Regions from separate parts of the Luteibacter flocculans genome, predicted to be linked through region 2. Evidence: predicted binding sites of a transcription regulator. Region 2 holds the regulator's gene; each other region holds the start of a gene.

Evidence for each region. Region 2 encodes FliA, which starts transcription of late flagellar genes. Its sites were predicted from a motif close to TAAAGTTTNNCNNNCNNNGGCCGATAA; they were not measured.
Region 1: IM816_RS05035 (GGDEF domain-containing protein) is a predicted target of FliA. The motif match lies at 3,024-3,050, and genes of this name have one in related genera.
Region 3: fliK (flagellar hook-length control protein FliK) is a predicted target of FliA. The motif match lies at 3,716-3,742, and genes of this name have one in related genera.
Region 4: IM816_RS05145 (STAS domain-containing protein) is a predicted target of FliA. The motif match lies at 2,467-2,493, and genes of this name have one in related genera.

What each region holds. Positions count from the first base shown of each region.
Region 1 covers NZ_CP063231.1:1,163,723-1,169,337, forward strand. The annotation lists gene pheT (phenylalanine--tRNA ligase subunit beta) at 1-130, shown strand, start outside; gene ihfA (integration host factor subunit alpha) at 132-431, shown strand; gene IM816_RS05015 (MerR family transcriptional regulator) at 412-768, shown strand; tRNA gene IM816_RS05020 (tRNA-Pro) at 815-891, shown strand; gene IM816_RS05025 (nitrilase-related carbon-nitrogen hydrolase) at 978-2,366, opposite strand; gene IM816_RS05030 (TetR/AcrR family transcriptional regulator) at 2,392-2,973, opposite strand; gene IM816_RS05035 (GGDEF domain-containing protein) at 3,103-4,053, shown strand; gene serA (phosphoglycerate dehydrogenase) at 4,070-5,305, opposite strand; gene IM816_RS05045 (FAD-binding oxidoreductase) at 5,416-5,615, shown strand, end outside.
Region 2 covers NZ_CP063231.1:3,087,523-3,093,137, forward strand. The annotation lists gene motD (flagellar motor protein MotD) at 1-51, opposite strand, end outside; gene IM816_RS13295 (flagellar motor protein) at 48-788, opposite strand; gene IM816_RS13300 (chemotaxis protein CheA) at 790-2,853, opposite strand; gene IM816_RS13305 (protein phosphatase CheZ) at 2,861-3,502, opposite strand; gene cheY (chemotaxis response regulator CheY) at 3,512-3,913, opposite strand; gene IM816_RS13315 (RNA polymerase sigma factor FliA) at 3,973-4,704, opposite strand; gene IM816_RS13320 (P-loop NTPase) at 4,701-5,576, opposite strand.
Region 3 covers NZ_CP063231.1:810,818-816,432, reverse strand. The annotation lists gene secD (protein translocase subunit SecD) at 1-1,845, opposite strand, end outside; gene yajC (preprotein translocase subunit YajC) at 1,910-2,257, opposite strand; gene tgt (tRNA guanosine(34) transglycosylase Tgt) at 2,430-3,560, opposite strand; gene fliK (flagellar hook-length control protein FliK) at 3,799-4,956, shown strand; gene IM816_RS03490 (flagellar biosynthesis protein) at 4,953-5,216, shown strand; gene murD (UDP-N-acetylmuramoyl-L-alanine--D-glutamate ligase) at 5,382-5,615, opposite strand, start outside.
Region 4 covers NZ_CP063231.1:1,205,417-1,211,031, reverse strand. The annotation lists gene IM816_RS05155 (chemotaxis protein CheA) at 1-1,683, opposite strand, end outside; gene IM816_RS05150 (response regulator) at 1,722-2,084, opposite strand; gene IM816_RS05145 (STAS domain-containing protein) at 2,095-2,412, opposite strand; gene IM816_RS05140 (sensor histidine kinase) at 2,649-4,007, shown strand; gene IM816_RS05135 (response regulator) at 4,111-4,785, shown strand; partial or broken gene IM816_RS05130 (MipA/OmpV family protein) at 4,888-5,615, shown strand, end outside.

The sequences.
Region 1 (5,615 bases), 1.9 Mb from region 2:
AAAGAGTCTCGCTATGGGCTTGATTTTACAGGACGCTTCACGCACCCTTACCGACGACGATGCCGACGCCCGCGTGGCTGACGCGGTGGGGGCATTGGAGAAGACATGCAAGGCAAGATTGCGAGGATGAGATGGCGCTGACCAAGGCGGAAATGGCCGAGCGGCTTTTCCTCGACGTAGGTCTCAACAAGCGTGAGGCCAAGGAATTCGTGGACGCGTACTTCGAAGTCGTGCGCGAAGCGCTTGAGAGGGGCGAGCAGGTGAAGCTGTCGGGTTTCGGCAACTTCGATCTGCGGCAGAAGAATCAGCGGCCCGGTCGCAATCCCAAGACCGGCGAAGAAATTCCCATCTCTGCCCGGCGGGTGGTCACCTTCCGCCCCGGCCAGAAACTCAAGGTAAGAGTCGAGGGCTATGCTGGATCCAGGGAATAACACCGAACTTCCCGCCATTCCGGCGAAGCGCTACTTCACCATTGGTGAGGTCAGCGAGCTTTGCGGCGTCAAGCCGCATGTCCTTCGCTACTGGGAGCAGGAGTTTCCCGCGCTCAAGCCGGTCAAGCGTCGCGGCAACCGCCGTTACTACCAGCGCCACGACGTCCTCATGATTCGCCAGATCCGCTCGTTGCTGTACGACGAGGGCTTCACCATTACGGGCGCCCGCGCTCGCCTGGAAGGTCCGCAGGCGCGCATGGAAGCCAGCATGTCGCACCAGATCGTCCGCCAGGTTCGCCTGGAACTGGAAGAAGTCCTGACCCTCCTTCGCCGCTGATCGGCTTCCGCTGGTCGCGACGATGCTGTTACAATCGTTCGCTCGTCGGGGTGTAGCGCAGCCTGGTAGCGCACTACGCTGGGGGTGTAGTGGTCGCGAGTTCGAATCTCGCCACCCCGACCATTATTCGAAAAGGCGTCCTTCGGGGCGCCTTTTTTCGTTGCCGATGGCGGTGGCTTCCATCGGACGAGTGCCTCAAGATGTCGTCTCTAACGCGAGCGGTGAAAGGTCGGTGCGACCGCCATCCCGAGCAGCGCCAGCAACGCGACGACGTCGAGCCACGCGAACCAGTTCCCCCAGCGCGCATAGAGCGTCTGCGTTTCGCGCAGCGGCAGGTTGGCCACCCGTTCGGCGTCGTCTTGTTCACTGGATGCTTCGGCAACTACCCGTCCACGGTCGTCGCTGAGCGTGAGTCGGCCGGAGCGAGCGGCGCGCGCGACGGCAAAGCCGCCCTCCACGCCACGCATGATCGCCATGCGACTGTGCAGCCAGCCGTCTTCCACGAAGTCCCACGCGGGCACGAGCAGCAGCTGCGCGTTCCTCTGCCCGTAGGCCTTCGAAAAGTCCTGAAAGTCCATGTCCTTGCAGATCGCCAGGCCGATTCGTGGCGCGCCCGTCAGCATCTGAAACGTGTTGCCTGGTGTGAACCGGCTCTCGAAACCAGGGATCAGGTGATGCTTGTGATGCATCGCAGGCGAAACCGCGCCGGGTTGGAAGACCATCGCCGTGTTGCGCTCCACGCCATGGTCTTCCTGCAGGTTGACGCCGACGTCGACAGTCATGCTGTGCTGCTGCGCGAACTCCGCAAAGGCCGGAATGGATGCGCCAGCAGCGAAGATGCCCTCCGGAAGCACTGCAATCTGCGCGCCTTGATCGACGGCACGACCGAGCGCGGCAAGGTAACGATCCTGACGCGCCTGGCCTTCCGGCGAGTCGATGGCGACCGGCTTGCCGGTCTGATCGAGCGCGATGAGCCCCACGCGAGCCTGAGACGTGGACGGCGCAGCGAGTCGCCAGATGCCGAAACCGAGGACGATGACGAGCAGCAACAACGCGCTCCCCGCCAGGGCGCGCCGCGTTCTTGCGTTCGCCTGAGAGGCGCTCAGCAAGGCCACGGCGGTCGCGACGAAAAGCATCAGCGCGCCGATACCCCAGATACCCGTGATCGCCGCCAACTGGATCACCGCCAGCGCGTCCATCTGCGTGTAAGCGATATCGAAGAAGGTGCCGTGAGGCGATATCAGGCTATTGAAGAACGCCAGCGCCACCCACGTGACCGGGACCGCCAAGGCGGCAGCGACGACGCGTCCACGTCGCAGCAGACGCTTATGCAGGAGCACGCAAAGCGCGAAGATCACGCCGGGCCAGAGCATGGCGAAGACGACGACACCGAAGGGCAGGCCAATGTGGCCGTGCATGTAGGACCACAGATTGCCCGAACCGATCGCCATCGCGAGGAACGCGGAGGCAACAGCCCAGCGCGTTCTTACCCTCGACGCCAGCCAGAGCACCGGCACGGGGGCAAGCCATGTGATCCACCACACGGGATGGGTACCGCTGCCGAGCCACCAGCCGATGGCGGTAAGGGCGGTCGCCATTATCCAGGCCGGCACTACGGAGCGTTCAGGGCGCAAAGGCATCGATCGTTCGTCCCAATGAGGCGAGGTAGAAGGTTCGGAAGCGCTTCTCGTCGAAGCTGAAGCGACCGCCCCGGTACAGCGCGATGAGTCCATGGGCATGCGCCCACAGGTCCATGGCCAGATCCCATTCGTCGAGCTTGCGCATCGCGCCCTGGACCATGCCTTCCGCGATCGCGTCGGCGATGAGGTTCAGCGTAGGCGAGCGGCGAGCACGAAAATCTTCGGGGAAGCGCCTGGCGTCGTCACGGGGCAGTCCGAAGGCGTGGTCGAACAGGTGCGGATGCGCGAGGGCGTAGTCGAGGTACGACTCCAGCATGGCCAGCAGACGGCGGTGCGGGTCCTGCTGGCGCGCGTGGCTCGCCCAGGTGCGCGCCGCGTCTTCGAAGCTGTCGTTCGAGAGCCGCGTCAGCAACGCTTCGCGATTGGGAAAGTGCCGGTAGATCGCCATCGCCGACAGGCCGACATCCGCCGCCACGCGACGCATGGTCACGGCCTCCGCACCGTGGGCATCGAAGAGGGCATGAGCAGCGGCGAGGATGCGTTCGGCAGTGGTGTCAGTTGGCATGTTTACAGTGTATACATGCGTCGCGAGCGAGCGCAATGGCTCCGAATGGTTCAAGCTTTACCAAGCTCCGCCGATAGGGGGTGGACGACTATTCGCGGCTGAGGCCGCTGCCAGGGGGAGATCGCTGCCATGAGCGTCGAAGACGCGCTGCTTTACGAGGATGCGGGGGTCTACAAGACCTTGCTGGAATCCACGCGCGCCATTCCCTGGAAACTCGACTGGGCGACGCTCGGCTTCGCCTACATCGGTCCGCAGATCGAAGACCTGCTTGGCTGGTCGGCGTCGTCATGGACCACCGTGCAGGACTGGGCCGATCGCATCCATCCCGAAGATCGCGAGCGGGTCTTCAATTTCTGCGTGGCGCAGTCGCAAGCCGGCATGGATCACGAGGCCGACTACCGTGCCCTGCGCAAGGATGGCGAATTCGTCTGGATTCGCGACGTGGTGCACGTGGTGCGCAACGACGACGGCACGCCGAACGCGCTGGTCGGCTTCATGTTCGACATCAGCGAACGCAAGCGGACCGAAGAGCGATTGTTGGACATGCAGCGCGAACTGGAAGAGCTGTCCTACAAGGACGGCCTGACCGGTGTGGCGAATCGCCGCCGCTTCGACATGATGATGACCGTGGAGTGGCGCAATGCGCAGCGACTGCGCCAGCCCTTGTCGGTGATCGTGCTCGACATCGATTACTTCAAGCAATACAACGATCACTACGGTCACCTGGAAGGCGACGAATGCCTGAAACGCGTGGCGAAAGCGCTCCAAGGCGTGGTGCGCGGCCAGCGTGATCTGCTCTGCCGCTTCGGCGGCGAGGAGTTCGTGCTGCTGCTGCCGGATACCGACGAAGCCGCCGCGATGGCGCTCGCCTGGCGCTGCCTCGACGCTGTGGACAAGGCACTGATTCCGCACGTCGGCCTGGGTCCGGGCAAGCGCCTCACGCTCAGCGCAGGCGTGCACACGGCCATACCCGGGGAGCACGACGAGACCACGCCCTTCATCGCCGTGGCCGATCGCCGCCTCTATCTCGCCAAGGAGCGAGGCCGCGCGCGGGTGGTATCCGACGGCGGCCTCGTCTAGAGGCCGTGGCGCGCCCTCAGTAGAGAACGCGCGCCCTCAGCGTTCCGTCGATCGCGGCCAGCTCGTTGCGCAGGGCTGCCGCGTGTTCCTCGGTCGTGGTCACGTCGATGACCACGTAACCGACTTGCGGCGACGTCTGCAGGTACTGGCCATCGATGTTCACCGCTGCGCGCGAGAACACGTCGTTGACGCGCGACATCACCCCGGGGATGTTCTGGTGGATGTGCAGCAGGCGCCGGCTCGTCGGGTGGCCGGGCAGGGACACTTCCGGGAAATTCACCGCCGACAAGGTGCTGCCGTTGTCGCTGTAGCGCACCAGCTTCGAGGCAACCTCGATGCCGATGTTCTCCTGCGCCTCGGCCGTGCTGCCGCCTACGTGCGGGGTGAGGATCACGTTGTCCATGCCCACCAGCGGCGAGACGAACGGATCACTGTTGCCTTGCGGCTCGACCGGGAAGACGTCGATCGCAGCGCCGGCCAGATGCTTCGAGCGAAGCGCGGCGGCGAGCGCATCGATGTCCACCACCGTGCCGCGCGATGCGTTCACCAGCATGGCGCCCGGATGCATCCGGGCGAGTTCGGCGGCGCCGATGAGGTTCTTGGTCTGCGGCGTCTCGGGCACGTGCAAGGTCACGACATCCGCGCGTTCCAGCAGATCGTCCAGGCTGGCCGCGGGGCGTGCATTGCCCAGCGACAGCTTGGGTTCGATGTCGTGGAAGATCACGCGCATGCCGAGCGCTTCGGCCAGCACGCCCACCTGGGTGCCGATGTGCCCGTAGCCGACGATGCCGAGCACCTTGTCGCGGACCTCGAAGCTGCCCGCGGCCGATTTGGACCAACCGCCGCGGTGGCATTGCGCATTCTTTTCGGGGATGCGCCGTACCAGCAGGATCGTCTCAGCGATAACCAGCTCGGCGACGCTGCGGGTATTGGAATAGGGGGCGTTGAAGACGGGGACGCCGAGGCGCTCCGCTGCCGCGGCATCGACCTGGTTGGTGCCGATACAGAAGCAGCCCACGGCGATGAGCCGGCGCGCTTCGGCGAGCACTTCGGCGGTCAGGTGCGTGCGCGACCGGATGCCCACGATGTGCGCATCCGCGATCCGCTCGCGGAGTTCTTCCTCGGGCAGCGCTTTTTCGTGGAACTCGATCTGCGAGTACCCGGCCTGGCGGAAGGTGTCGAGGGCGCTTCGGCTGACGCCTTCGAGCAGCAGCACCTTGATGTCTTCCTTCGGATACGACGTACGCTTCATGGCGGCCCTTAAGTCCCAGGGATTGGACGATCACTATGCCAGAACGTGGCGTTCATGTTGCGGCGCACCCAACGGAGTGGCACCCTCGGCCGACATCGAGCGAGAACCCCATGACCGACCGCCTGGCCGAACTGACCCGCCTGTTTCCCGATCTCAAGCTGTCGACCGACCCGGGCGACATGGAGCACCACGGCCGCGACTGGACCCGGCGCTGGCCCCCCTCGCCGCTGGCGATCGCCTGGCCGGCGTCGATCGACGAGGTGCAGGGCATCGTGCGTTGGGCGAACCAGCAGGGCGTGGCGGTCGTGCC
Region 2 (5,615 bases):
GATCGCCCAGCGTTCGTGGTTGATGTGTTCTTCCTGGTGCCTGCGTTTCACGACAGGAAACCCTGCAGCTTGCTTTCGATATGGCGCGGGTTGTCACCCTGCGCAATGGAAACCAGACCCTCGACGAGGATCTCGCGCATCTGCGAACGCTGCCGCGCCAGGCCCTTCAGGCGCGACGCCATGGGCAGAGCCAGCAGATTGGCAAGGCCGATACCGTAGATCGTGGCCACGAAGGCCGCGGCGATGCCGTGGCCCAGCTTGCTCGGTTCGGCGAGGTTCTGCATCACGGACATGAGACCCATGACTGCACCGATGATACCCATCGTGGGGGAATAGGCGCCCGCATTCTCGTAGACCTTGGCCGCCTCGATGTCGGTGTGCTCGCGCGCGAGCACTTCCACTTCCAGCACCGAACGCATCGCATCCGGCTCCGTGCCGTCCACGAGCAGTTGCAGACCCTTGCGGATGAAGGGGTCGGTCTCGCGCTCGATCGAAGGCTCGAGGCCAAGAAGGCCCGTGCGACGCGAAATCTCGCTCCAGCCGACGATGCGGCTGACGAGGTTTTCCGATTCGATATCCGGTGGCCGATATACCCAGGGCAGCATGCTCCAGGCGCGTTTGAGGACCGCTCCGGGCGTCTGCACCAGCAGTGCCGCGAACGTACCGAGGAAAACGATGACGAAGGCGGCGGGATTCCACAGGGCGTCGAGGCTCGAGCCCTTGAGGATGGTACCCACGATGATGACCACGAAGGCCAGGATCGTACCGACGACGCTCACGAGATCCATGTCAGACAGCCATCCTCAGCGAGGGCAGCACCTGCCCACTGTCATCGGCAAGACCGGAGAGGTCGAGCACCAGCGAGATACGGCCATCGCCCGTGATGGTGGCGCCGGCGATACCCGGCACGTCCTTGAGGAACGGACCCAGCGGCTTGGCCATGACGTCCTCGCGGCCGAGCACTTCATCGACGAGGCAGCCGAGCGTCTGATGCCCGATCTGCACCACGACCACGTGGCCGCCCTTCCCCGCCGCGCCCGCCCAGCGACCGAGATCGACGAGCGGGAGGGCGCGCTGCCGATGCGCAGCAACGACACGGCCGTCGAGTTCCTGGATTTGCCCGGGAGCCAGCTCGAAGACTTCCGCCACATTGGAAAGCGGCAACGACAGCAGCCGATGGCCGACGCGCACCATGAGGACGCGCAGGATGGCGAGGGTAAGCGGAACGGAGAGACGCACCGTGCTGCCGTGACCCACGCGCGAATCGATGGACAACGTGCCGCCGAGTTCCACTATCTTGGTCTTGACGACGTCCATACCGACGCCGCGACCGGAGATGTCGGAGACCTGACTGGCCGTGGAGAAGCCGGGACGGAACACGATCTCGTAGCATTCGCGCTCGTCGAGACGCGCCGCCTGCTCCGCATCCATCAGCCCTTTTTCTACCGCCTTGCGACGAAGCACTTCGGGGTCCATGCCCTTGCCGTCGTCGGTCACGGTGATGACGATGCGGTCGCCGAACTGACCCGCAGCGAGGCGCACGGTACCGTTGCGTGGCTTGCCCTCGGCAGCGCGGACGTCGGGCATCTCGATGCCGTGATCCACCGCATTGCGCAGCAGGTGGACCAGCGGATCGGCGAGGGCCTCGACCACCGTACGATCGATGTCGGTCTCTTCGCCCTCGGTCACCAGTTCGATGTCCTTGCCGAGCTGGCGAGCCAGATCGCGGACGATGCGCGGGAAGCGCGAAAACAGTTTGCCGACCGGCTGCATACGCATGCGCAGCACGGCGTTCTGCAGGTCTTCGGCCACGCGCTCGAGTTCGCCGATGGCACGCTCCATCGGGTCGTTCGTGCCGCGCGGCGCAAGATTGGTGAGGCGGTTACGCACGAGGACGAGTTCGCCCGCGGCATCCACCAGCCCGTCGAGACGATGCGTATCGACGCGCACCGTGGTGTCGGCAGTGGACGCGGTGCGCTTTTCCGTCGGCGCTGCGGCGCGCGCCGCGGGAGCGGCGGGTGCCGGTTCCGCGGGTGTCGGCGGCGGAGCGGGTGCGGGTGCGGGTGCCGGCGCAGCAGCAATCACGGCAGCACCTGGGACGACACCCGGTGCCGCGGTACCGTGCAGACTATCGAGCAAGGCTTCGAATTCGTCGTCGCTGATCGCGTTCGGATCGGCAGTCGTCGCAGCAGGTGCGGCAGGAGCGGCGGGTGCCGGTGCCGGGTTCGGCGAGCTCGCAGCGCCTTCGGCACCGGGAGCACCGGTGCCGTAGAGGGAATCCAGCAGCGCTTCGAATTCGTCGTCGGAGATCGGGCCAGACGATGCCGGAGTAGGCTCGCGCTCATTGCGCGCCGCGTCGAGCATCGCCTCGAATTCGTCTTCGATGGGATCGTAGGCGCGCGAAGTGGGCGCCGCACTGACTGGCGCGGCGGTGGGTGGCGCCAGGGCCACCGGAGGGGCTGTGGCAGCGCGGCCGGGAATGAGCAGGCGGTCGAGCAACGAGCGCGGCGCAGCTTCAATTGGCAGGCCACCATCGGCGGCCCGCATCATGTCGTTGAGCAGATCGAGCGATTCCAGCAGCGCGTCCATGAAACCGGCATTGAGCACGATCGCGCCGTTGCGGGCTTCATTGAGCAGATCTTCGGCGCGATGGCACAGCTCCACCATCGGGTTCAGGCCAAGAAAGCCTGCACCGCCCTTCACCGTGTGGAACGCGCGGAACACCGCATTCAACAGGTCGACGTCGCCGGGCGAGGACTCGAGGTCCACGAGTTGTTCGCCCAGGCTTTCCAGCAGCTCGCGCGCCTCGATCAAAAAGACGTTGAGCAGCTCGTTGTCCAGCTCCACGCTCATAGGGCGCTCAGAAGCCGAATTCGCTGAGCAGGCGGTCCACTTCGTCCTGACTGACCTTTTCGGCAGCAGGCGCGGCACCACCGGCCAGCGTGCCGGTCAGGCGCACCAGCTCCACCAGCGACGATTCCACCTTGGCCATGAACGCTTCGACCTGCGCCACGCGCTGGCCGGAGAGATCCTGCCAGGACTGCGCCTCGACCATTTCGCCAAAGCCGATGTCGCAGCTCTGGGCGAAGTCGCCCACGCGCACGGCAAGCGCCGTGGCGCTGGTGGCGAAGGCGGGGTCGGCGTGATCGAGCACCAGCACCTCGTCGGCCTGGCGGGCGAGCGCCTGTGCCTGCGGGCGCAGCTTTTCGCTGAAATCGAGGGTGCGATGGGCAGCCTGGGCACTCATCTCGAGCACGTCGCGCAGGTGCTTGCGCGCATCGCTCATGTTGCCCGGCACACCATCGTGCGAGATGTCGGCGGCAAGCCGGCGCGCGGATTCGTGCAGGTCGCGGGCCAAGTGGCCCAGCGCCATGAAGAGGTGCTGTTCACGGCTGCGCAGGAGGCGATCGAGGGCCTCCTCGACCGAGGCGGGATCGTTCGCATCCAGCAGCTCGCGCAGTTCGGGCGCCACGTCGTGGCCAGGGGAAATCACGGTGTTCATGGTCGTTCCTTAGCCCGCGGCCGCGGCGAGTCGTTCGAAGATCTTGTCGAGTTTTTCCTTCAGCGTGACCGCCGTGAAGGGCTTGACGACGTAGCCGTTCACGCCGCTCTGTGCAGCCGCGATGATCTGATCGCGGTTGTTCTCCGCCGTCACCATCAGCACGGGCATGGCTTTCAGGGCGGCGTCGGCGCGAATGGCGCGGAGCAGGTCGATGCCGGTCATGTTCGGCATGTTCCAGTCCGTGACCACCAGGTCGAACGGCTGCGCGCGCAGCATCGCCAGCGCGGCATTACCGTCTTCGGCTTCCTGGATCAGGGTGTTGGTGAAGCCAAGCTCCACCAGCAGATTCCTGACGATGCGTCGCATGGTGGAAAAATCGTCCACCACGAGAATCTTCATGTTCTTGTCCAAAACGTTCTCTCCGCCTTGCTACCGCGTGTTCTTTTTCGGCGACGTCACTACGGGTGCCGTCACTGCTTGTCTTTCCAGCCCGACATGCGTGCGCGGAGTCGAATCAGGGCCTGGCCATGGATCTGGCATACCCGCGATTCGCTCACTCCCAACACCGCACCGATTTCCTTCAGGTTGAGTTCTTCGTCGTAGTACAGCGACATGACCAGCTTCTCGCGCTCGGGCAATCCGTCGATGGACTGCGCCAGTGCGCCACGCAGGCCTTCCTGCTCGAACGTACCTTCCGGACCGGCCGCGTCCGGGTCGACCACGTCGATCGCCGCGCCTTCGTCGCCTTCGGGCGCCGTCAGGCTCAACAACCGCGCGCTCGCCGCGTCCGCCAGGATCTGGTTGTATTCCATGGCGTCGATGCCCAGCCGCTTCATCACTTCCGCGTCTTCGGCGTCGCCACCCGTCTCGTTTTCGATCTGCCTCGTCACCTCCGCGACCTCGCGCAACTTCCGGTGGACGGAGCGCGGAGTCCAATCCGTCTTGCGCAGTTCGTCCAGCATGGCGCCACGTATGCGGATACCCGCATAGGTTTCGAAGCTGGCCGCGCGAGTCGGCGAGTAATTTCTTGCGGCCTCAAGCAGTCCGATCATTCCGGCCTGCATCAGGTCGTTTGCATCCACGCTTGGCGGCAGCCGGCCCATCAGGTGATAGGCGATTCGGCGCACCAGCGGCGCGTGGGTCTTTACCAGTTCATCCGCTGGGATGCGCGTGATCTCAAGGTATTCGGTCGCAACGCTCACAGTGGTAGCCCCCCCCCCTGATGGGACCGTTCGGCGAAGAAGCCAATACGGCCCTGTGCACGGGGTTCGGGTTCACCCCATGTATCGACCGACCTGGCCAAATTCTTGAATCCGACCGCCGACCGGCTGCTGGGCCAGGCATCGACCACCGCCGACTGGCGGCGGATCGCCTGGCGCAGGTACTCGTCGTGCGGAACCATGCCCATGAAATCCAAGGAAACATCGAGAAAACGATTGGTCACCCGGGACAGTTTCTCGAAGAGCTGGCGCCCCTCCTGGGCGTGGCGAACCATGTTCGCCACGATGCGGAAGCGGTTAACCGCGAACTCGCGGCTCATGACCTTGATGAGCGCGTAGGCGTCGGTGAGCGAGGCCGGCTCGTCGCAGACCACCACCACCACCTCGTCCGAGGCCGCAGCGAACATGGAGACGCTGTCCGAGATGCCCGCCGCCGTGTCGACGATCAGGTACTCCGGCGCCAGCGGGTATTCGTCGAATGCCCGGATCACCGCCGCGTGTTCGATGTTCGGCAGCTGCGCCATGCGACGCGCGCCCGACGTGGCGGGGATCACCTTGAGGCCGTGTGCGGCCTGCAGGATGAGGTCTTCGATGCCGCACTCCCCTTCCAGCATGTGACCCAGGTGCCGGGTCGGCTGCAGGCCGAGCAGGACGTCGACGTTCGCCATGGCGAGATCGGCGTCGAGTAGAAGGACGTCACGGCCGCCCATCGCGAGCGCCATGCCGAGGTTGACCGCCACCGTGGTCTTGCCCACGCCGCCCTTGCCGCCGGCAATCGCGATGCTGCGGGTGGGGCGGCGATCGGCGAGCCAGTGGAGCCCGGCGGCCTGGGTGGAATCGACGTGTGTGCTCATGAAGTAAGTCACTGCCGTGGGAGTCGGTTGCGGTTGAAG
Region 3 (5,615 bases), 2.0 Mb from region 2:
GCCGTGGATCAGCGCCGTGATGGCATGGGTCACCGTCACCGAGGTGAACATCGAGGTGAGGATACCGATGAACAGCGTGACGCCGAAGCCCTTGATCGGGCCCGAGCCCATGGTCATGAGACCGAGCGCGGCGAGCAGGTGGGTCACGTTCGCGTCGAGAATGGTCGCCCACGCCTTGTCGTAACCCGTGCGGATGGCGGCCAGCGGCGACGAGCCGTTGCGCAGCTCCTCGCGGATGCGTTCGCAGATCAGCACGTTGGCGTCGATCGCCATACCCAGCGTCAGCACGATACCGGCGATGCCCGGCATGGTGAGGGTCACGCCGATCATCGACATCACCGCCACCAGCAGCACGAGGTTGAAGAACAGCGCAACGTCCGCCACGAGGCCGAACAGCTTGTAGTAGATCGCGGCAGCCAGCAGCACCAGCCCGAGGCCGAGCATCACTGCCTTGAAGCCCTTGTCGATGTTGTCGGCGCCGAGGCTGGGACCGATCACGCTCTCGCCGACGATGTCGACGGGGGCGGCGAGGGAGCCACCACGCAGCAGCAGCGCCAGTTCCGACGCTTCCGCATCGCTGGGCAGGCCGTTGGTCGAGAACTGCTTGCCGAACGGCGAGCTGATGTTGGCGTAGTTGATCACCTCTTCGGTGATCTTCGGCGTCTTCACTTCCTTGCCGTCGACCATCTTGGTTTCGATGGTGCGAGTGATGTAGAGCACCGCCATCGGCTTGCCGACGTTGTCGTTGGTGAACTCCTGCATCTTGCGCGCGCCGGCGCTGTTGAGCGTGACGCTGACGTTGGGCGTGCCGTTCTGCTGGTCGCGACCCGAGACGGCGCTGGTCAGCTCATCACCCTTGGCGATCACCTTCTTGCTCAGCAGGTACGGACGACCGTCGCGACCGTAGTAGAGCTTGGCATCGGGTGGCACGCTGCCCGAGCGGGCGGCATCCACCGCCTGCTGCGGCGTGTACAGGCCTGCACGGTATTCCAGCGTGGCGGTAGCGCCGATGATCTTCTTCGCTTCCGCCGTGTCCTGCACGCCGGCCAGCTCGACGATGATCTGGTTGGCGCCCTGCTGCTGGATCAGCGGCTCGGACACGCCCAGCGCGTTCACGCGCTGGCGCAGCGTGGTCACGTTCTGGCTGATCGTGCTCTGCGCCAGTTCGCGCAGCTTGGCCGGCTTGACCGTGGCATTGAGGATGAAACGATTGCCGGTGTTCGCGCCGTCGGTCACGGCCAGATCCGGATAGTCCGTACCGATGAGCGTAGCCGCCTGCTGGCGGTCGGCCTCCGAACGGAGCACCACGCTCACGCCCTGCCCGCGGGCATTGCGATTGACCGCGTCGTACGACACGTTCTTGTCGCGCAGCAGCGCACGGATGTCGTCGGCGTAGCGTGTCTCCTGGGCGTCGATCACCGCGTTCTGGTCCACTTCCATGAGGAAATGCACGCCGCCCTGAAGATCGAGGCCCAGCGGCATCGAGTTGGCGTTGATCGCACGCAGCCACGACGGCACCGTCGAGGCCAGGTTCAGCGCCACCGTATAGGTGTCGCCGAGGCCCGACCGGAGGACGTCGGACGCCTTCGCCTGCGCATCGACGCTGCCGAAGCGCGCCAGCAGGCGGGTGCCCTTCGGATCGATCTCGATCGACGACGCCGGCACCTTCGCGGTGACCAGCATACCTTCGACCTTGCTCTTCAGCGACGCGTCGACCAGGGCGCCACGGTTACCCGAGATCTGCACCGCGGGCTGCGGCGGGAAGACATTCGGCAACGCGTACACGATGCCGAACAGCAACACGATCACGACCAGCGCGTACTTCCAGCGTGGAAAATCACTCATGCCTTGCATTCCATGAAAGCGGCCGTGCGCCGGCCGCGGCTGACGCCTGTTGAAAGAAGAAGTCTCAGGACTTCTTCAGGCTGCCCTTGGGCAGCACCTGGGTGATCGAACCCTTCTGCACCTGCACGACCGTGCCCGGGGCGATTTCCACGCGGACGAAGGCTTCGCCCACGTCCTCGATGCGACCGGCCAGGCCGCCACCCATGACCACCTCGTCGCCCTTGGCGAGCGCGGACAGCAGGGCGCGATGCTCCTTCTGCCGCTTCATCTGCGGGCGGATCATCATGAAATAGAAGATGCCGAAAAGCACCGCCATCATGATCAGCGGCGAAAGGCCGAGGGCTCCCTGCGGAGCGGCGCCAGCGGCGGGAGCGGTGGCCTGGGCAATGGCGGCGAACGTCGGAAGGCTCATCGGATTTCTCGCAAGTCATGGAACAGCCTGGGAAAAGCGGCCATTCACGGAAAAAGATCGTGGATTATGCCACGCACCCCGCTGCTTATGTACCGCGCGCCGACGGCGCAGGCCGCAGCCCTCCCGGGCCCGACAAGGCGTTGGGGCGCCGACCGACGCCCGCAAGAGGGTCTCAGCCGTCGACCTCGGCCTTGCGCCGTGCCGCATAGAAAGCGGCGACGAAATCCTCGAGGCCGCCCGCCTCGATCGCCCCGCGCAGACCCGCCATCAGCCGCTGGTAGTGACGCAGGTTGTGCATCGTGGCGAGCTGGCTGCCGAGAATCTCGTTGCAGCGGTCCAGGTGGCGCAGGTAGGCGCGGGAGAAGCCGTTGGCACAGGCGTAGCAGTCGCAGCCCTCCTCGATCACCCGGGTATCCGCCGCGAACTTCGCGTTGCGGATGCGCAGGGTGCCCTCGGCCGTGAACAGGAAGCCGTTGCGGGCGTTGCGGGTGGGCATGACGCAGTCGAACATGTCGATGCCGCGGCGCACCGCTTCCACGATGTCCTCCGGCCGCCCCACGCCCATCAGGTAGCGCGGACGGTCCTTCGGCAGCATCGGCAGGGTGAAGTCCAGCGTATGGTTGCGCTCGGCTTCCGGCTCGCCCACCGCCAGTCCGCCCACGGCGTAGCCGTCGAAGCCGATATCGATCAGGCGCTCGGCGGAGCGTCGGCGCAGGTGCTCGAAGGTGCTGCCCTGGACGATGCCGAACAGCGCATTGGGGTTGCGCAGGTCGTCGAACGCGCGGCGCGAACGCTCGGCCCAGCGCAGGCTGAGCTCCATGGAATCCGAAGCGACCTTGTCCGTCGCCGGATACGGCGTGCACTCGTCGAAGATCATGGCGATGTCGGAATCCAGCACCTTCTGGATCCGCATCGACTCCTCCGGGGACAGGAACACCTTTGATCCGTCCACGGGCGAGGCGAAGGTCACCCCTTCCTCGGTGATCTTCCGCTTGTGCGCCAGCGAGAACACCTGGAACCCGCCCGAATCGGTAAGGATCGGCTTGTCCCAGCCGATAAAGCGGTGCAGGCCACCGAACTCGCCGACGATGTCGAGGCCGGGGCGAAGGAACAGGTGGAAGGTATTGCCGAGGATGATCTCCGCGCCGGTCTCAAGGACGTCGCGCGGAGTCATCGCCTTCACGGAGCCATAGGTGCCCACGGGCATGAAAGCGGGGGTTTCTACCGTGCCACGGCCGAAACGGAGACGGCCGCGCCGGGCCGCGCCATCGGTGGCGAGGAGTTCGAAGGGAAGCTGGGTCATGCCGCTATTCTAGCGGCGTGAGTCGGCCCTTTGGGCCTGTAAGTCGGCCGCTACGCGGCCTGTGAACCGTAAGTTGGTCATCCGCGGGCGCGCAGCTTACGGTTCGCAGCCGCCGCAGGCGGCGACTGACAGCCCCAAAGGGCCGACTCACCCCCTAAAGTTTCGCAAGTTCCCGCCGATTCCCTGTGTTACAGGAGCGTGCCCATTCGGGGCCCGCAGGGCCTCGGAGGACATCTCCTTGATCATCCAGCCGACCAGTCTCGCTGCCCAGTTGTGGGCCGGCGCGGCCGCGGGTACCACAGCCGCGGTGGACAGCTGGCGGGTCGGCGCCCTGTTGTCGGCGCGGGTGATGGGCCAGAACGATATCGGCAAGCTGCTGCTGGAAATCGGCGGCATGACGGTGGAAGCCGACGCGGCCGGCACCCAGTTGCCCCCGCAGTTCCAGGTTCGGGTGCTTACCCAGGGGCCGCAGCCGCAACTCGAGGTCGTCCTCGGCAATGCCGACGAACGGGTGGCGATGCAGGGCCTGCGCGAACGCCTGCCGCAGCAGAACGGCTACGCGCCTTTGCTCGGCGTGCTCGCCGCTCTCGGTCGCCGGCCGATCGCCCGGGTGCTTCCGGCGCCGTTGCGCGCGGCGCTGGCGACGCTGGAAGCCGCGATCAACAAGCCTGCAGACGTGAGTTCGCCATCCGGCATGAAGGAAGCCATCGCCAAGAGCGGCGCCTTCCTCGAAGCGCATCTCGCCGAGCGCAAGCAGGAGGCGCCGGCCTCCGACGACTTCAAGGCCGCCCTGCTCGCCCTGCGCCGCACGCTGGCCGAACTTCCCGCAGCACGGCCTGGCAACAACACCATGCCGCGCCCCACCAGTGACACGCCGCCACCGCTCGCACAGCGTCCCCTGGTCGCCCAATCGCGGGCGGCGGAAATGGCCGTGACGGAAGAAGACGTAGACGGCCTCGTCGGCCAGCTTCGTACCGACACGCGTGCCGCACTTGCACGCGTCGAAATTGGGCAGCTCGAATCCCAACCGCAGGCCGGTCTGTGGATGATCGAAATCCCGCTGGCGGGCGTTCGTGGCTACGACGTGCTCCAGCTTCGCATCGAAGAAGGCAAAGCCGCGCCCGGCGAGGCCGAAGGCCCGTGGACCGTGGGCTTCGCCATCGATCCGCCGGCCCTCGGCGCCGTGCAAGGCGAAATCCAACTGCGCGTGCCTCGCGTATCGGTACGCCTGTGGGCGCAACACGGGGAAACCGTGGGTCGGCTGGAAAACGAATTCGTCTCGCTGCGTCGCCTTCTTGAGAAGAGTGGCCTGATCCTCGACAACTTTGCCTGCATGCACGGCCTGCCGGTACCCACCAGCGCCTACAGCGCGGTCCTGCTGGAAGCCCGCGCATGAACCCGTCACTCCCGTCGCCCCGGCGCAGCGTCACGCTGCGGCTCGCGTCGCCCAGCAGCAACGGCAACAGTCAACGCATCGATGCGGACGGCGTGAAGGCCATGCTGGAACGCGCCCAGGCCCTCGGGCTGGCACCGCAACTCGATCCGCAGATCGCCGCCCTGCTCGCCGCCGTTCGCCTACGCGACGACGTGCCGCCGGAACTGTATGCCGCGCTCGCCGCCGTCGTGGGCACGCTGCTGGCCGCAGTCGAGAGCTGACTCCCCGTCATGTGGGAGCCGCTATAGCGGCGAGAAGCCAACGAAGCGGGGAAGCCGAAACACACATCGCCCAGCCCCAGCATCGACCAACCTCAAGGCAAGCTTCCCCTCGCCGCCATGGCGGCTCCTACGAGAGCGCAGAACACCTGTGGGAGCCGAAGAAAATCAACCGACACCCAATCCCTGGATGCTTGCCGTGCTCGCTTCGAATCCCGCGAGTTCCGCGAAGCGTCTGCCGCGGTCGGCGTAGTCGTGGAATTGGTCGAAGCTGGGGGCACCTGGGGAGAGCAACACGCAGCCGTTGCCGTTCAGTGCGACGCGCGCGGCCGCGACGGCGGCCGGCATATCGATGGCGCGGTACACGCCCTCGATGCCAGCGTTTTCCAGTGCGTCGGCGAT
Region 4 (5,615 bases), 1.9 Mb from region 2:
GCGGAACAGTTCGCCGCCGCCGACCACGCTGCGCACGCTGTCGGGCTGCACCTGCACCGATTCCACGATGGAAACCAGCGGCACGATGTAGGTTTCTTCCGCCACCGCCGCCGTAAGGCCGTCGATGATGGCGAGAGTGAGTGGCAGCGTGATGGTGAAGGTGGTGCCGCTGCCATGCGTGCTGCGGATGGCGACGGTGCCGCCCAGATCCATCACGTTCCGCCGGACCACGTCCATGCCCACACCACGCCCCGAAAGATCGGTGGTGGCGGCGGCCGTGGAGAAGCCGGCCTCGAAGATCAGTTCCGCCACAGCGTCGTCGGACATACCGTCGCCCGAGGCGATGATGCCGCGCTGCACGGCCTTGGCGACGATGGCCTCGCGATTCAGGCCAGCGCCGTCGTCCGCCACTTCAACCACGATGGCACCGCCACGATGGAAGGCTTCCATGCGCAGCGTGCCGGTGTCGCCCTTGCCGGCGGCAAGGCGCTTGGCCGGTACTTCCAGGCCATGATCGATGGCGTTGCGGACGAGATGGACCAGCGGATCGCCGATCTTCTCGAGCACGGTCTTGTCGAGTTCGGTGGTCTCGCCGCGCAGGTCGAGCACCACTTTCTTGTCGAGCTTCTGCGCCAGGTCGCGCACGAGGCGCGGGAAGCGGTTGAACACCGTGCTGATGGGCAGCATGCGGATGCTCATCACGCTTTCCTGCAGCTCGCGCGTGTGGCGACCGAGCTGGGCCAGACCATCGCGCAGCATTTCCAGCTGCGACTCGTCCACGCCGTCCTGGAACTGGCTGAGCATGGACTGGGTAATGACCAGCTCGCCCACGAGGTTGATCAGCGTGTCGATCTTTTCGATGCCGACGCGGACCGAACTGGCCTCGCTGTTGGCAGCCGGATCGCGCACGGCACGCGGCGCGGCCGGTGCCGCGGGCGCGGCGACAGGGGCCGATGCGGGTGCCGGGGCAGCGATACGAGGAGCGAGATTCAGCTCGCAATCGCCGTCCACCCAGTCGAACACGCCTTCGACGGCGGCGCGCTTGGCGCCGGCGTCCAGATGAAGCGACCAGCCGAGGTAGGACGACGAGGCGTCCATGTCGGCCAGCGAGGGAAGCTTGCTGGGGTCGCATTCGACACGCAGCGGGCCGAGGGCACCAAGCTCGCGGAACATGCGCGCCGGATCGTTGCCCGTCTTGAGCAAGTAATCGAACGGACGGAACGTGATGTCCCAGCCCTCGACGGTTTCTGCGGGAGCGGCCGCCTTCGCGGCGGCGACCGGCGCGGCAGAGCCGCCGGACACCATCGCCGACAGTTCGGCGAGCAAGGCCTGGCTCTCTGCCGTGGCGGCCGGCTGGCCTGCCATGGACAGGGACAGCATGTCGCGCACGGTGTCGCCCGAGCGGAGCAGCAGTTCCACCACGGCCTTTTCCATCGGACGGCGGCCGCTGCGGACCTCGTCCATCAGGTTCTCGGCCACGTGGGTGAACGCGGCAACGTCGGTGAAACCGAACGTGGCCGCGCCGCCCTTGATCGAATGGGCAGCGCGGAACACGACGTTGATCAGTTCCGGATCGTCGGAGCCCTCGTCCAGCGCGAGGAGGGCCTGCTCCATGGCGTCGAGACCGTCGAGGCTCTCTTCATGGAACGCCTTGTGGAATTGCGCCAGATCGACTTTGGACATGGTGGACCCTGGATTACCGGAACGTCTTGCGAAGGGAATTAACCGAGCACGCGGGCGACGGTGGCCAGCAGCTGGTCGGGATCGAACGGCTTCACCAGCCAGCCGGTCGCACCGGCCGCCTTGCCTTCCATCTTCTTCTCGGGGTTCGACTCGGTCGTCAGCATGAGGATCGGCACGCCGCTGTAACCCGGACGCGTGCGAATCTCGCGAACCATCGAGATACCGTCCATCACCGGCATGTTCACGTCGGCGAGGATCAGGTCGAACTTGTGGTTACCGGCGGTATCGAGCGCGGCCTGGCCGTTCTCGGCCTCTTCCACGTCGTGGCCCGCGCCACGCAAGGTGAAGGCGACCATGCTGCGCATGGAAGCCGAATCGTCTACCGCAAGAATCTTTGCCATGGGAGCACCTTCAGTTCACGCCGGCTTCGGCCGGCAGTTCGATCAAAGCATGAAGACCCAGCACGGACACGCCGCGCCGGAGGGGATCGCTGACACCGGTCCAGGCGACCGGCAGACCGGCGGCACGGGCATCGCGCGAAAACGCCGCGAGCACCTGCAACCCGGCCGTATCGATCTGGGTCACCGCCTTGCCGTCCAGCTGAATGGCCTCGCCCGCGGCCAGCGCACCCAGCAGGGCTTCGCGCAGCGCGGGCGCAGCGCCGATGCGCAGGTCGGCATCCAGCGCCAGCGGGGCGCGAGGGGCGTCTTTGGAGGATTTCTTCGCCATCGTCCGTACCGTTGGGACCCTTGGCGCACATCGCCTTGGGGTCGTTCGATGGGCTTATCGGCCCTGTCGGGGAAAGCTTTAGGGGAGGTGGCGCTCCACCGAGGGAAGGCGACGGCGATACGAGCTGTGCCACCATGCGAGCCGGTCAGCCTCCCTACCCGCTTCGTGCAGCGACGTCGCTCTGGTCACGCTTCGGTTCAGCGTACCGCGCCGTCCGCAGCCCTCCGAGACCTCCGGTGAAACGTAAATCGCTCCTGTGGCAGTTGTTCGTGTCGCTTTCCGTGGTGCAGACCGTGGTGCTGTTCTTCGCCTTCGGCGGCCTGCTCTATCTGCTGCTGGACGGCCGCAATACCTATATTTCGGACGGCGTGATCAAGACGGCCGCGCAGGCAGTCCGCACCAGCCCGGCAGGCCTTTCGATCGAGCACACGGAACGGCTGGAAGACTTGCGCCGCCAATATCCGTCGTTCTGGCTCATGGTGGCGGACGCCGATGGGCACTCCGCGCGTTATGGCAACCCGCCCTCCTATTACACGGAGCTGTCGCAGCAGCTCGCCTGGATCGGGCCCTCCGAGATCCACGCCTATGAAGAGCGCGCGCCCTACGGCGTACGCATCGACGTGAAAAAGGTCGATGGCCGGCGCATCCACATCATGACCGGCGGCGCGTCTCGCGACGACCTCGGACGCTGGGTGGCCGTGGTCAGTGGTGTCGTCAGCCCCATCGTGTCGGTGCCGCTGATCCTCTCGACGCTCGTGATTGCGCCCCTGCTGATCTGGCGCAGCATGGCGGGGGTGCGCAAGCTCGCACAGTCGGCGGCGGCCATCGACCTGTCGCACCGGGCCGTGCAACTGGAATTGGACACGGTGCCACGCGAGATCCACCCCCTGGTGGCGGCGTTCAACGAAGCGATCGATCGCCTTCGCACGACCTACGTGGCCCGCGACCAGTTCCTGCGCGACGCCGCGCACGAACTGCGTCTGCCCATCGCCGTGCTGATGGCGCGCATCGACACCATGCCCAAGGGGCCCGACAAGGCCCTGCTGCGGGCTGACGTCAGCAGGCTCGCCACGCTCGCGGAACAGTTGCTCGATCTTCAACGCATCCAGGCGCAAGGCGTCCAACGGACGCCGGTAAACCTGTGTGAAGTGGCGAGAGACGTGGCGTCTGACGTGGCGCCATTGGCGTCCGCGCAGGGTTACTGCCTGGAAGTAGATGCGCCGGACGATCCCGTGTGGGTATCCGCGGAACCCCTCTCGCTCGGCCGCGTGGTGACCAATCTTGTGCAGAACGCGGTGGTCCATGGCGGCGGTGCAGGCACCATCAGCCTGCGCGTGGTCGCGCCAAACACGTTGCGGGTCTGCGATCAGGGGCCCGGCGTGGCCGAACAGGACCGCGAGCGCATCTTCGAGCCGTTCTACCGCGCGCAGACGGGCGACCCGGGGCACGGCCTCGGTCTCCATCTCGCCTTGGAACTGGTGCGCAGGCAAAACGGGCACATCACGGTGGAGAACCTGGCGGAAGGCGGTGCGTGCTTCGCCGTCACGTTCGAAGCGCTGTCGCAGCCCCAGCTCCCCGCTCCCGAGCCAGCCTGACGTCTACCCTGCCCGGCCCCACCGGCAACATTGCCGGAACGTTGCCGGTGACTCCGGATCGATCGGCTAGCATGCTGCCCTTTGCAGGACGGAGCCGACACACGTGCGCCTATTGCTGGTCGAAGACGACGAACCACTGGCGCTGTTGATGCGGAGCGCACTGCAGCGCCATGGTCTCCTGGTAGACATCGCCGGATCGCTGTCTGTCGCCGCGGCGGCCTTGCGCTCCGGTGTTCACGACCTGCTGGTACTGGACCGCTCGCTACCCGACGGCGATGGCGTGGATCTGATCGCACAGGCACGCAGGATGCTGCCGGGCTTACCCATCATCGTGCTGACGGCGCGGGGCGAACTGCCCGAGCGTATCGAGGGCCTGGACGAAGGGGCCGACGATTACCTGGTGAAACCCGTCGCCACGGACGAGTTGCTCGCGCGCATCCGTGCCGTGGCACGCCGCCCCGCCACCATCGCGCTGCCCCAGGCGGCGATGGGCGCGCTGACGTACGACTTCGGCGCCCGGGAGGCCGCCGTCGGCGGGCGCATGCTGCGGCTGCCGCGTCGCCAGTTGCTCATCCTGGAAACCCTGATCTATCGGCAAGGGCGCACGGTGCGTCGCGAAGCCCTGCGCGAAGCCGTCTACGGATTCGACGATGCCATCCAATCGAATGCGCTGGACGCGCACATTTCCAAGCTGCGCCGCGCGCTGGATGAAGCCGGTGCCGGCGTGGAGATCAGTGTCATCCGCGGCGTGGGTTATCTGCTGAAGGAGCTCGATTAACGGAACAAGCTCACAGATCGCCGCACTGGATGCACGCGGCGCAATGTTCAGACAACTTCGCTGGCGCAGCATGACGGGACCGGATCTTGAACGGATGTCCCGATGGCAAAGATGACCTTCCCCTGCCTCGCTCTGGCAGGCGCCTTGCTGATACCCAGTGTGCCGATGGCAGCCCCATCGACATCTCAATTCAGCCTCGGCGTCGGGTTCGCATGGAGCCCCAGCCCTTATCGCTCGTACGACAACAAGGCATGGCCACTGCCCGTGGCGAACTACGAAGGCGAGCGTTTCTTCATCCGTGGCGTCGGCGTGGGCATGCGTCTGTGGCGCGATGAAGGTAACGAACTGTCGCTGGTCGTTTCGCCGATCGGCAACCGATTCCGCCACGACGACACCGACGACACCCGCCTACGCCGCCTGTCCGACCGCGATATCTCAGGGCAATTGGGCGTGCAATGGCGATCGAGAGGCACGTAGGGCGTGGTGCAGTTCGCGGCGCAGAAGGAAGTGACCGGACACGGCGGCGGTCATGTCTTCGATGCAAACTACGGCTACCCGTTGCCGTTCGGGGGCGGGCTGGTACTGATACCGATGGTCGGCGCCACGTATACCAGCGACGCGCTCAACGATTACTACTACGGCATTACCGACAAAGAGGCGCTCAAAAGCGGCCTGCCAGCCTACCGGGCGGGCTCCGGCACCGCGCCGTACGCGGGCGTGACGGCGAACGCGAAGCTCGGCACGCGATGGAACCTGCTCACCACGCTACGCCTCAGCCGCCTTCCCGACGCCGTGAAAGACAGCCCCATGGTGACGGGCAGCAGCACCCG